Regions from separate parts of the Devosia sp. 919 genome, predicted to be linked through region 2. Evidence: riboswitches for the same ligand, from Rfam matches in the RefSeq annotation. Region 2 holds a riboswitch; the other holds the start of a gene.
The links. Region 2 has a riboswitch for cobalamin ahead of HRQ64_RS02455 (ABC transporter substrate-binding protein). Riboswitches for the same ligand answer to the same signal wherever they lie in the genome.

Region 1 (6,222 bases), 690 kb from region 2:
CGCAGCCCTTCGGCTTCCGCCAGCTCGGTGCTGACCGTCGAAGCCAGCAGCGGCCGCCAGGCCAGCGCCAGCACGACGAGGATCGCCGTGCCCCCGCCATAGATCACCATGATATCCTCGACCGAAACGGCAAGAATATCGCCAAACAAAAAGCCCATCAGGTCGATCCGCACCGTGGTCAAAAAGCCCACCAGCACCAGTCCCACGGCCAGGGTCGAATGGCTCAAAATGCCCAACAGCGCATCGGTCGAGAGCGTCGCCTGCCGCTGCAACAGCAGCAGCGCTCCGGCGACGAGAGCCGCAACCGCAAACACGCCCAGCGTCATGTTGAGTGACAAGATGATCGACAGCGCCACGCCGAGCAGCGCCGAATGGGCCATCGTATCGCCGAAATAGGCCATCCGCCGCCACACGACGAAACACCCCAGCGGCCCCGCCACCAGCGCCAGCCCAATCCCGGCGATGAGGGAGCGCGAAAAGAAATCACCGAACATGTGCGGCTCCCTGGAGGACCGATGCAACCGCCCCAATCCCGCCAAACGCGCGATCCCGTCCCTTCCCCCTTGAGGGGAGGGCTGGGGTAGGAGTGCCGGCCCCTCCACCAAACTCGACCTTCCTGCGCATGCCCCTAGTGCCCATGCCCGTGCCCCCCATGCCCGTGCGAATGAGCATGCTCATGCGCCGCCCCAGCCGCCACCACGCAGCCGTCGTCGTGGTGCTCATGGTCGTGGTGGTGCTCATAAATCGCCAGCGTTTCCGCCGCGCGCGGCCCGAACAGCGCGAGATATTCCGGGCTGCGCTTGACTGCCGCCGGCGTGCCGGTGCAGCACACATGTCCATTGAGGCAGATCACCGTGTCGGTTTCCGCCATCACCACATGCAAATCATGGCTGATCATCAGGATACCGGCGCGCGAGCTGTCGCGGATCTGGCGCACCAATTCATAGAGCGCCACTTCGCCGGCAAAATCGACGCCCTGCACCGGCTCGTCCAGCACCAGAAGGTCCGGCTTGCGGATGGTGGCGCGGGCAAACAACACGCGCTGGAATTCCCCGCCCGACAATTCCTGCACCGCCGCTCCGAGGAGCCGCCGCGCCCCGACCAGATCGAGCGCCGCCTCGATTTCGCTGCGGCTGAAGCGGCCGGTCAGCGTCATCAGCCGCTCCACCGTCAGCGGCAGCGTCCAGTCGATGGTCAGCTTTTGCGGCACATAGCCGATGCGCAGCCCCGGCAGGCGCGTCACCGTGCCCATTGTCGGCTTGAGCACGCCCGTCGCCATCTTGGCCGTGGTGGATTTGCCCGAACCATTGGGCCCGATCAGCGTCACGATCTCGCCGCGCCGGATGGCCAGGTCGACCCCTTCCACCAGCACGCGCGCCCCCCGGCGCACGCCGGCGCCGCTCATGCTGATCAATGTTTCGCGTCCTGCCTGCCCGTCCATTTCTGCTCCATCACGTCGCTTGACAGCGTTCTAAACGTTATAGCATAACGCAGCAAGAACGTAATAACATAACAGGATTGCGCCGATGAAGCTGCTCCCCCTTGCCTTGGTTTCGAGCCTGCTGCTGGGCAGCACGGCCATGGCCGCGCCCAATGTGGTAGCCTCGATCAAGCCGGTGCACTCCCTCGTTGCAGCCGTGATGGAGGGGGTAGGGGAGCCGACCCTCATCGTTCGCGGCGCCGCTTCCCCCCACACCTATGCCCTGCGCCCCTCCGACGCCGGTGCGCTGCAGGATGCTGATCTCGTGTTCTGGACCGGGGCTGGCATGGAGCTGTTCCTCGCCGATGCACTGACCACGCTTTCAGGCGAAGCCGAAGTGGTGGAGCTGAGCCAGGCGCCTGGCATCACCCTCCTGCCGGTCCGCGAAGGCGGCACTTTCGAGGCGCACAGCCACGAGGGCGAGGGTCATGACCATGAGCACGACCACGAGGGTCACGATCACGAAGGCCATGACCACGAAGAGCACGATCACGACGAGCACGCCCACGAAGGGCACGACCACGACCATGGCGGCGACATGCATTTCTGGCTCGATCCGCAAAACGCGGTGCACATGGTCGATGCCATCGCCGCAGCGCTCAGCACGGCCGACCCGGAAAACGCCACCGCCTACACCGCCAATGCCGAGCGCGAAAAAGCCGATCTCGTCGCGCTGCAAGCCGAACTGACCGCGAGTCTCGCACCCGTCGCCGACAAGCCCTTCCTCGTCTTTCACGACGCTTACCAGTATTTCGAGAACCGCTTTGGCCTCACCGTCGCGGGCTCCGTCACCGTCACTCCGGACGTCATGCCCGGCGCTCAGCGGATCGACGCCCTGCGCGCCCGCGTGGCCGAACTCGGGGCTACCTGCCTTTTCGCCGAACCCAATTTCGAGCCGACCATCATTGCCGCCATCACCGAGGGCAGCACGGCCAGGGCCGGTGTGCTCGACCCCGAAGGCGGCGCCCTCACCGAAGGCCCAAACCTTTACCCCGAACTGCTGCGCGGCCTCGCCAATGGGCTCCTGGACTGCCTGGGCTAGCTAACCCAGCGGCCCCTTGAAGATAAAGAATGCCCCGAGCGCAATGAGCCCGAACCCGATCCCGTGGTTCCAGGTGAACTGCTCGCCCAGATACGTGGCGCTGAACAGCACAAAGACCGAGAGGGAAATCACCTCCTGAATGGTCTTGAGTTCGGCGCCGCTATAAACCCCGTAGCCGATGCGATTGGCCGGCACCGCCAGCCAATACTCGAAAAACGCGATGCCCCAGCTGGCCAGCACCACCACCCACAGCGCCGTGCCGGGGAATTTGAGGTGCCCATACCAGGCAAAGGTCATGAAGAGGTTGGACGCGATCAAGAGCCCGATCGGGGCCAGCGTGGCAAAGTTCCAGCCCATGGCGATTACCGCGCGCCCTTGGTGGGCTGTTCGAGCGCATACAGCGCATCGCTGATCGACTCGACCTTCTTGCGCAGCAGCTCCTGGGCGTCATGCAGCCCGCGATTATAGTAATAGGCGCCCATTTTTTCGGCAAAAAAGGTCATCAGCATCTCGGCCGGCATCGGCCCGATGGTCTGGTCCAGCTCCAGCCGGAAATAATCCTGGATCTCCGCCACCATGGCCTTGGTTTCGTCGCGGCTGAACTTGATCGGCTTCATTGCGGGCAGGGCTCCAGAATCGGCGGCACGATAATGCCGCGATCGCCCGTCCGGCAAGCGCCACGCCGCGATTGACCCCTCCGGCCCGCCATGCGAGAACACAGCCTGTGTCGGTTCCCCAAGCCCGTTGTGGCGCGGGGATCAAAAGGGAACACGGTGCGGATTACCCATCAGGGGCCAAAACCGTGGCTGCCCCCGCAACTGTAAGCGGTGCGCTCCTCTCCTTATGCCACTGGCAGCCAAGCTGCCGGGAAGGCGAGAGGCGCTCTATTCACCGCAAGCCAGGAGACCTGCCGGCACAGCAACGAGCTTGTAAGCTCTTTTTCGTTCCGCGCACGGAGGGTGCCGCATGAATACCACCACTGTTTCGACTGGCCTTCAGTCTCTTTCGCTGTCCCAGCGTCTTGTCGCCGGCTCGCTCGCGCTCCTGCTCGGGCTGACCCTCCTGGTCGGCACCGGCTTTGCCGGCGATTATCGCCTGCACAACGGCGCCCACGACACCCGCCACGCCATGGGCTTTCCCTGCCACTAAGGGCGAGCACGAGAGACGACCAAAAATGTTCCGCAATCTGTTTTTTGCTGCGCTGGTCGCAGCCCTTTGTGCTGGCCTTGTGGCATCCACGATCCAGCATTTCCGCGTCACCCCGCTGATCCTGCATGCCGAAAGCTTCGAAGGGGAGGGTGGCCATTCCCATGGTGAGGAGGCCACTCCGGCCGAGCATACCCACGCCCCCGGCACCCCGGCCCATGATCATGGCGCTGACGAATGGGCGCCCCAGGATGGTCTTGAGCGCACCCTCTATACCGTGCTCGCCAATCTGCTCGCCGCCGCCGGCTTTGCCCTCGTGATCGGCGCTGTGGGCCTCCTGGCCAATATCCCCATCACCACCGGCAATGCGCTGCTGTGGAGCCTGGCCGGCTTTGCCAGCTTCACCCTTGCGCCCGCCTTTGGCCTGCCGCCCGAACTGCCCGGCATGCCCGCCGCCGGTCTGGGCGCCCGCCAGCTCTGGTGGGTCGCGACGGCCCTTGCCACCGGCGCCGCCTGCCTGCTGCTGGCCAAGACCCGGGCGGGCTGGGCGATTGCCGTGGCGCTCGCACTCGTCCTCGCGCCGCACATCGTGGGCGCCCCCGCGGCTCCCGAAGAGCCAAGCGCCGTTCCCGCCCATCTCGCCACCGCCTTTGCCGCCGCCACCATCGGCAGTTCAGCCGTGTTCTGGCTGGTGCTGGGTGTCGTCTTCGGCCTCGTCAATGATCGCCTCGCCCGCCGCGAGGCTTCCCACCCCATCGGAGCTCCCGCATGACCACCAAGATCCCGACCACCGTCATCACCGGCTTTCTGGGCGCGGGCAAGACCACCCTCGTGCGCCACCTCCTCGCCCATGCCCCCAAGGGCAAGCGCATCGCCCTCATCATCAATGAATTCGGCGATCTCGGCGTCGACAAGGACATCCTCGCCGGCTGCGGCGACGAGACCTGCCGTGAAGAGGACATGGTCGAGCTGTCCAATGGCTGCATCTGCTGCACCGTGGCCGACGAATTCATTCCCACCATGCAGGCACTGCTGAATCGCCCTGAAAAATTCGATCACATCGTCATCGAAACCTCGGGCCTCGCGCTGCCCCAGCCCCTGATCCGCGCCTTCAACTGGCCCGAGATCAAGGCGCAGGTGACCGTCGATGGCGTCGTGACCGTCGCCGATGCCGCCGCTCTTGCCGAGGGCCGCTTTGCCGCCGATGAAGCCGCCGTCGACCGGCAGCGCCGCCTCGACGAAATGCTCGATCACGAAACGCCCTTGGGCGAGCTCTTCGAGGATCAGCTGGCCGCCGCCGACATGGTTATCATCAACAAGACCGATCTGGTGGATCCCGCCACCCTCGAAAAAGTCGAGCAGAATATCCGCGCTGAGCTGCGCCCCGGCGTCGGCATTGTTCGCGCCGCCAATGGCCATGTCGATATCGCGGCGCTTCTGGGCCTTGGCATGGCTTCCGAAGCCGACATCGCCAACCGCCCCAGCCACCACGAACTCGAGCACGAGGGCGAAGGGCACGAGCACGACGATTTCGACAGCTTTTCTCTCCAGCTCCCCGCCATTGCGGGCAAGGACGAGCTGCTTGCCATCATCGAGGACACGATCCGCACCCATGACGTGCTGCGCCTCAAGGGCTTTGCCGCCGTGCCGGGCGCGGCTGCGCGCCTCGCCATCCAGGCCGTCGGCCCCCGCATTACCGCCTATTTCGACCGCCCCTGGGCGCCCGGCGAAACCAGGCAAACCGCACTCGTCGTCATCGGCCAATCCCCGCTGGACCGCGCCGCCATCACCCAAAGCCTGCGCCGCGCCGAGCCTGTGGCGGCATAAGCTCAAAGAGAATGGCTCCACACACCGGGATAGGTTTGCACCCCCACCCCAACCCTCCCCTCAAGGGGGAGGGGGCCGCATTGCGCCTTGGGCACGATCTAGCCCAACCCACCAGCCCAAAGCCCCTCCCCCTTGAGGGGAGGGGTTGGGGTGGGGGTGCAGGCGCTTCCGCCAATCCGGTCTTCGTGGGAGCCTGACCATGCACCTTCTTTCCGCCCAAGCCGGTGCCATCCAGCAGGAAGGCGAGGCCATCGATCTCGCCCAAACCCCTGGCGCCTTCATCTTCGCCTCTTCGGCCGATAGCGAACTGGCCATGCTCGCCGCCGCCGCCGACCGCGCGGGCGAAACCGAGCTGCGCCTCGCCAACACGCTGCGCCTGTCCAACAATCTGTCCGTCGATCTCTGGCTCGAGCAGACCGTCCGTCATGCCCGCCTCGTGGTCCTGCGCCTCATCGGCGGCGCCGCCTATTTCCAGTATGGCGTCGATGAGATCACCGCCCTCTGCGCCAACCGCAAGATCCCCCTTGCCCTGCTGCCCGGCGACGCCAATCCCGACCCCATCCTGCAAGCGCGCTCCACGATCCACCCCGAAGACTGGACCCGCCTCCACGCCCTCCTCATCGCCGGCGGCCCCGCCAACGCCGACGCGATCCTGAGGTCGTTCGGTGAACTCGCCGCCGAGCCCTCCCTCCCCCTTGAGGGGCTTCGAGCCGTCCCGCAGGGCGGA
Region 2 (6,222 bases):
GGCAGCCCGGCGACGAGGCGCAGGATATCAAGCTGGTGCTGGATATCGAGGTGGTTGGTGGGCTCATCGAGGATCAGATCGGTCGGCTCTTGCGCCAGCGCCCGCGCCAGCTGCACGCGCTGCCGCTCGCCGCCCGAAAGCGTATGCCAGGGCTGGTGGCGCCGGTCGGCCAGCTCCACCCGCTGCAGGGATTGCTCGACAATGGCGTCGTCCGCTTGCGTCCAGGGCGACAGGGCCGAGCGATGCGGCGTGCGCCCCAGCCGCACCACATCGAGCACCGTCACATTGGCTTCGGTCGTGGCATGTTGCTCGACCACCGCTACGCGCTGGGCGAGCTGGCGCCGGCCGAAGCGGCCCAGCGGGGCGGTATCAAGGGTGACCTCGCCACCAGCGGGCGCGCGCAAACCCGCGAGGAGCCGGATCAGCGATGATTTGCCCGACCCATTGGGCCCGAGCAGGCCCAGCGTCATGCCGGGCTGCGCCTCGAGGGTCACGCCATCGACGATGATCTCGCTGCCAGCCTTCCAGCTCACGCCATGGGCGGCAATGGTCATCGCGCACCCCGCCCGCGATACAGGATGACGGCAAAGAACGGCACCCCGACCAGCGCGGTGACCACCCCGATCGGCAGCACCTGCTGGGGCAGGATGATGCGCGAAACGATGTCGGCCAGCACCATGAACACCGCTCCCACCACCACGCAGGCGGGCAGCAGCCGCAAGTGTTGCGGGCCCACGATGAAGCGGGCGACATGGGGAATCACGAGGCCCACAAAACCGATCGAGCCCACCATTGACACCATGGTCGCGGCCATAAGGGCGGTGAGCGCAAACAGCACCACCCGCACCTGCGCCACGGGCACGCCGAGCGAACGGGCCGCGTCATCCCCGAAGGTGAAGGCATCGAGCGCTCGGGCATAGCGCAGGCAGACGACAAGCCCCGCGGCAACCACGCCTGCCGCAAGGCCCACATCGCTCCAGCGCACGCCGGCAAAACTGCCCAGCAGCCAGAACATGACGCTGCGCGCCTGTTCGGCATCGGCCGAAGTGCTGACAACATAGGAGGTCAGCGCATTGAACAATTGCGAAGCGGCGACACCGGCCAGGATCGTGCGCTCGGCGCTGCCCGCCGCGCCTCGCGCGAGGAGAATGACAAAGGCAAAGGCGGCCAGGGCTCCGGCAAAGGCGCCCAGCGGAATGGCGGCGCTACCCGCCCCTATGCCGAGCACGATGACGCAAACCGCCCCGGTCGAGGCGCCCGCCGAAACGCCCAGCACATAGGGCTCGGCCAGCGGATTGCGCAGCAGCGATTGCAGGATCGCGCCACACAGCGCCAGCCCCGCCCCGCAGGCGGCCGCTACCAGTGAGCGGCTGAGCCGATAATCCCAGATCACGCTTTCCTGGATGCGGCTGATCTCGAACTGCGTCCAGCCCAGGCGATTGGTGATGGCCTGGAGCGTGGTGTGGAGCGAAATGGGCATTTCGCCAATGCCCACCCCCAGCGCCACGGCAAGGGGCAGCAGCAAGGCTGCCCCGCCGATCACCGATCCCCCTAGCCGCGCGCGGCGCCGCTGGGTCATGGCCATGCTCATTGCAGCAGGCCTTGGCTCTGCAGCGCCTCCGCCAGAGTTTCGAGCCCGCCAATCGTGCGCAGGGTCGGGTTCATTGCCTGCGCGTCGAGCAGCACCAGATGGCCCGCCTCGACGGCGCTGAGCTGGCTGACCATGGGGTCGGTCTTGAGAAACTCCACTTTGAGGGCGGGGTCATCGGCCGGCCGGTTGCGCCGGTCCATCGTGCCGACGACGATGACCGTGGGGTCGGCCGCGGCAATGGCTTCCCAGCTGACCAGCGGCCAGTCTTCCTCGCTGTCGACGATGTTGCGGGCGCCCATCACCTTCATCATATAGGCCGAAGCGCCATTGCGGCCGGCCACCCAAGCATCCCCGGCAATTTCGGGGCTCGAGAACCAGAACACCATGGAAACGCCCGCCGCGCGCTTCCCCAGTTGCGCGCGCACGGCCGCTTCGCGGCTGCGCAGCTCGCGGACCAGTTCGGCCCCCCGCTCATTGACGTCAAAGATCGCCGCCAATTCGCTGATCTCCTGGTAGAGCAACTCGGTGGTCCAGGGTTCGAGGCGCACGCCATCGCCATTGCTGGCATCCTTCATGGCGCAGGTGGTCAGCGAGATATAGCTCGGGATCCCGAGATCAGCATATTGCTCGCGGTTACCCGCTTCATCGCGCATCCCGAACTGGGCGGCAATGAAATCGGGCTCGGTGCCAAGGATTGCTTCATAGCTCGCGGTGCTGTCGGCCAGGCGCGGCACTTTTGCGTTGTCGGCGGCAACCTCTTCGAGCACCGGCGAAACCCAGGTGGCGGTGCCCACCATGCGATCGGCCAGACCGAGCAGCAGCAGGATTTCCGAGCTGTTCTGCCCGATGCCGACGGCCCGCTGCGGTGCCTCGGTAAAGGTGAGTTCGACCCCGCAATTTTCGAGCTGCAGGGGGTATTGGGTTGCGTGTTGGGCCAAGGCCGTGCTGGCCGTGGCAACAAAAATGCCGCTGGCCAGAAGGGAGAATAGACGCATCGAAACCTCTCGTGATGCTGTTCAAGCCAAACGATCAGCCAGACACGAGGGGAAAGTTGAGGTCATGCTCCCGCGACCCCGAAGAGGCGCAACGGCAACGATCGGACGAGCCAAAAGCCGGTCCGCACCCCACCGAAACACCTCGTTCGGTTTGCTGGTCGTTGTCCCGGCAGGTCTCCTGGCTCGCGGCTCTGGCGCTCCTCGTCCCCTTCCCGGTCGCTTGACCAGTGGCTTGGACGGTGAACTTGCCGCTTACAGTTGCGAGGGCAGCTTCGGTTTTGGCCCCTGATGGGTAATCCGCACCGTATTCCCTTTTCATCCGCGCTCGATGGCGGAACCGTGACCCCGCCGTCTTAGCGGCGCGTCGGACCCTGGGCAAGGGGGAAGTGGCGGAGGGGGTGTCGCGGTCAGCCGCTCGCCAGCCGCGCCACCGAGCTGCGCACCACCAGTTCCGCGCGCAACAGGATATTGGTGGATTTGGGCTGCTCGTCGGCCAGCAGGGTCAGCAGCAATTCCATCGCCGCTTCCCCGATCCGGTGCCGGGGCTGCTTCATCGTCGTCAGCGACGGGCTGACAAAGCTGGCAAAGGAAATATCGTCGAACCCCATCACCGAAAACTGCCGCGGCAGTTCATAGCGGCGCGTGTTGAGCGCGATGATGACCCCGAGGGCCGTTGCATCATTGACGCAGAAAAACGCGCTGGGCAGCGCATCGCGCACAAACATCAACTCGGCGGCAGCCCGCCCGCTTTCCGTCGTGCCATCGCCATCGAGGATCAGCCGCGGATCGATGCGGATGCCGGCCCCTTCAAGGGCCGCGCGATAGCCCGCTTCGCGCAAGCGGTTAATCTCCCGGCTGCTGGAATGGCCGATAAAGGCGATGCGCCGGTGCCCCTGCGAAATCAGGTGCTCGGTGGCGACGCGGGCGCCCTCGACATTGTCGACCCCGACAAAGGGAATGCTTTGCCCCGTCACCGGCTCGTTGACGGCGACGGTCGGGGGCAGGCGGGTTTCGCCGCGATCCTGCCCGAAGCCGAACGGCAGGTGGCCGGTAAAGAGGATCAATCCATCCGCCTGGTTGGAGCTGATGAACCGGAGATAATCGGTTTCCCGGCTCGGATCGTTCTGGGTATTGCCGATCAGTACCCCATAGCCGCGCTTGCTGGCTTCAGTCTCGAGACCCACGAGGATGTTGGAGAAATTGGGGTCGCCCACATCGGGGGCAAGGATCAGGATCATGTTGGAGCGCCGCATGCGCAGCGAGCGCGCCAGGGCATTCGTGGTGTAGCCGGTGCGGGCAACGGCTTCGGCGACCTTGCGGCGGGTGGCGTCGGCGACTTTGGTCGGCTCGTTGATGGCGCGGCTGACGGTGGCGATCGACACCCCGGCCATGGCCGCAACATCTTCAATGGTCGCCAGCTTTTGCTGCTGCACTCGGCCCCGCTCCGCCCCCCGCGCCGCTCGGTTGCGCTGCAACCGGCTTACGCCCAGACAAGTGTCATTTGCGCGATCAACAGTGCGCCTGTGCCCCTTAGCAGAGGTCGATCCAGGCGGCACGCTCTACCACTCCCCCATAGCAGTTATGCACCTGTGTAAACCTTTACATCAATCCTGAAAACCTTTACACCGGCACTCAAGCAGAGAGCCGCACAGCAAGTGCGCCATGCTTGGGGGAGGGCGGCAGCATGATCGATGCGCAAGACGCAAATGCGTCCCCGATCTTGTCGGCCCACCGCATTTCCAAGTCCTTTGGCGATATCCCGGTGCTGTTCAGCATCGATTTCGACATCAGGCCCGGCGAGGTTCACGCCATTATCGGCGAGAATGGCGCGGGCAAGTCGACGCTGATCAAGATTCTCTCCGGTATCGAGCAGCCGACCTCGGGCACCATCACCTATCAGGGGCAAACCGTGGTCTTGCCGCCCGATGGGCAGGCGGCGGCCATGGGCATCGTCGTAATCCACCAGGAATTGCTGCTGGCCGAACATCTGAGTGTCGCCGACTCCATTTTCCTCGGGCGCGAATTGCGCCGCGGCCCATTCTTGCAGCTCAAGCAGATGCGCGAGCAGACCCGGGCCATCCTCGACACGCTCCATGTCCATATCGACCCCGATGCGCGCATCAACACGCTCTCGGTCGCCGACAAGCAGATGGTGGAAATCGCCAAGGCGATCAGCCGCGATGCGCGCGTCATCATCATGGACGAGCCGACCGCCGTGCTGTCGGTCGGGGAAACCCAGACCTTTTTCGAGCAGATCCGCAGGCTGACGGCCAAGGGTGTGGCGGTGATCTTCATCTCCCACAAGCTCGAGGAAATCATGGAGCTCGCCGACCGCGTAACGGTGCTGCGTGACGGGCAGCTGATCGCGACGGTCGGTACCGAGAACCTGACGCCCGATTCCATTGCCCAGATGATGGTGGGGCGCGAACTCTCCAATCTTTATCCGCCCAAGCACGAGCCTGATGTGGATGGCGAAGTCGTGCTTTCCGTGCGCGATCTCGCCGCGCCCGGGGTCTCGGGCATCTCCTTCGAGCTGCGGCGCGGAGAAATCCTCGGCTTTGCCGGGCTGATCGGTTCGGGCCGCACCGCGGTGGCCGAAGCCATTGTCGGGCTCACGCGTAAAACTGCCGGGGCTCTGGAGGTGCATGGCACTCCCGCCGATTTCCCGGATCTCGCGAGCTCGCTCGATGCCGGGCTGGCCTATATGACCAAGGACCGCAAGGGGCGGGGGCTGCTGCTCAATGCCGGCCTGCAGCCCAATCTCACCTTGCTGACGCTGAAAAAGCACCTGCGCCACGGCTTTCTCGACGGGCGCAGCGAAGCGCAGGCGCTCGAGCGCGCGGTGCGGCGCTTTGATGTGCGCGCGCGCGATCCGTCGGTGCCGGTGGGCAAGCTGTCGGGCGGCAATCAGCAAAAGCTGATGCTGGGCAAGACCATGGAAAGCGAACCCGACATCATCATCATGGATGAGCCCACGCGCGGTATCGATGTGGGCACCAAGCAGCAGATTTATCACATCATCGCGGCGCTGGCCGCCGAGGGCAAGGCGATCATCGTCATCTCCTCGGAAATGCAGGAAGTCATCGGCCTTTCACACCGTGTCGTCGTCATGCGCAACGGGCGCATGGCCGGGGTGCTGGAAGGCGCTGAGATCACCGAGGCCGAGATCATGCGTTACGCGGCCGGCATCAAGCTGGGGGTGGAAAATGAGCGTGTCAGTGCCTGAAACCGCAAGCAAGCCGGCCAAGAGCTTCAAGATCGATCTCAAGATCCTGGGGCCGCTGCTGGCGCTGATCCTGCTGATCATTCTCGGCTACAGCCTCAACCCGCTGTTTTTGGGCGAGGGCAATGTCACCAATCTGCTGACCCGCTCGGCCTTTATCGGCATCATCGCCGTCGGCGCGACCTTTGTGATCACGGCCGGCGGCATCGATCTGTCGGTCGGCTCCATGGCCGCCTTCATTGCCGGCATGATGATCATCATCATGAACTCGGCCGTCGACAGCATGGGCGCTTCGATCTGGACCGTGCTGCTGGGCGTGGGCTGTTCGCTGATCCTGGGTTTGGGCGCCGGCTTCATCAACGGCTTTTTGACCACCAAGGCCAAGATCGAAGCCTTCATCGTCACCCTGGGCA

Region 1: another riboswitch for cobalamin. It lies ahead of HRQ64_RS05755 (CbtB domain-containing protein); the one in region 2 lies ahead of HRQ64_RS02455 (ABC transporter substrate-binding protein).

Annotation. Positions count from the first base shown of each region.
Region 1 covers NZ_JABAOL010000001.1:1,195,624-1,201,845, forward strand. Annotated here, with positions in the region: gene HRQ64_RS05730 (metal ABC transporter permease) at 1-494, opposite strand, end outside; gene HRQ64_RS05735 (ATP-binding cassette domain-containing protein) at 629-1,441, opposite strand; gene znuA (zinc ABC transporter substrate-binding protein ZnuA) at 1,527-2,522, shown strand; gene HRQ64_RS05745 (DMT family protein) at 2,523-2,879, opposite strand; gene HRQ64_RS05750 (DUF2164 domain-containing protein) at 2,885-3,139, opposite strand; cobalamin riboswitch at 3,234-3,452, shown strand; gene HRQ64_RS05755 (CbtB domain-containing protein) at 3,489-3,671, shown strand; gene HRQ64_RS05760 (CbtA family protein) at 3,697-4,440, shown strand; gene cobW (cobalamin biosynthesis protein CobW) at 4,437-5,495, shown strand; gene cobN (cobaltochelatase subunit CobN) at 5,695-6,222, shown strand, end outside.
Region 2 covers NZ_JABAOL010000001.1:508,736-514,957, forward strand. Annotated here, with positions in the region: gene HRQ64_RS02445 (ABC transporter ATP-binding protein) at 1-554, opposite strand, end outside; gene HRQ64_RS02450 (iron chelate uptake ABC transporter family permease subunit) at 551-1,579, opposite strand; gene HRQ64_RS02455 (ABC transporter substrate-binding protein) at 1,588-2,586, opposite strand; cobalamin riboswitch at 2,737-2,943, opposite strand; gene HRQ64_RS02460 (LacI family DNA-binding transcriptional regulator) at 2,994-4,019, opposite strand; gene HRQ64_RS02465 (sugar ABC transporter ATP-binding protein) at 4,271-5,812, shown strand; gene HRQ64_RS02470 (ABC transporter permease) at 5,793-6,222, shown strand, end outside.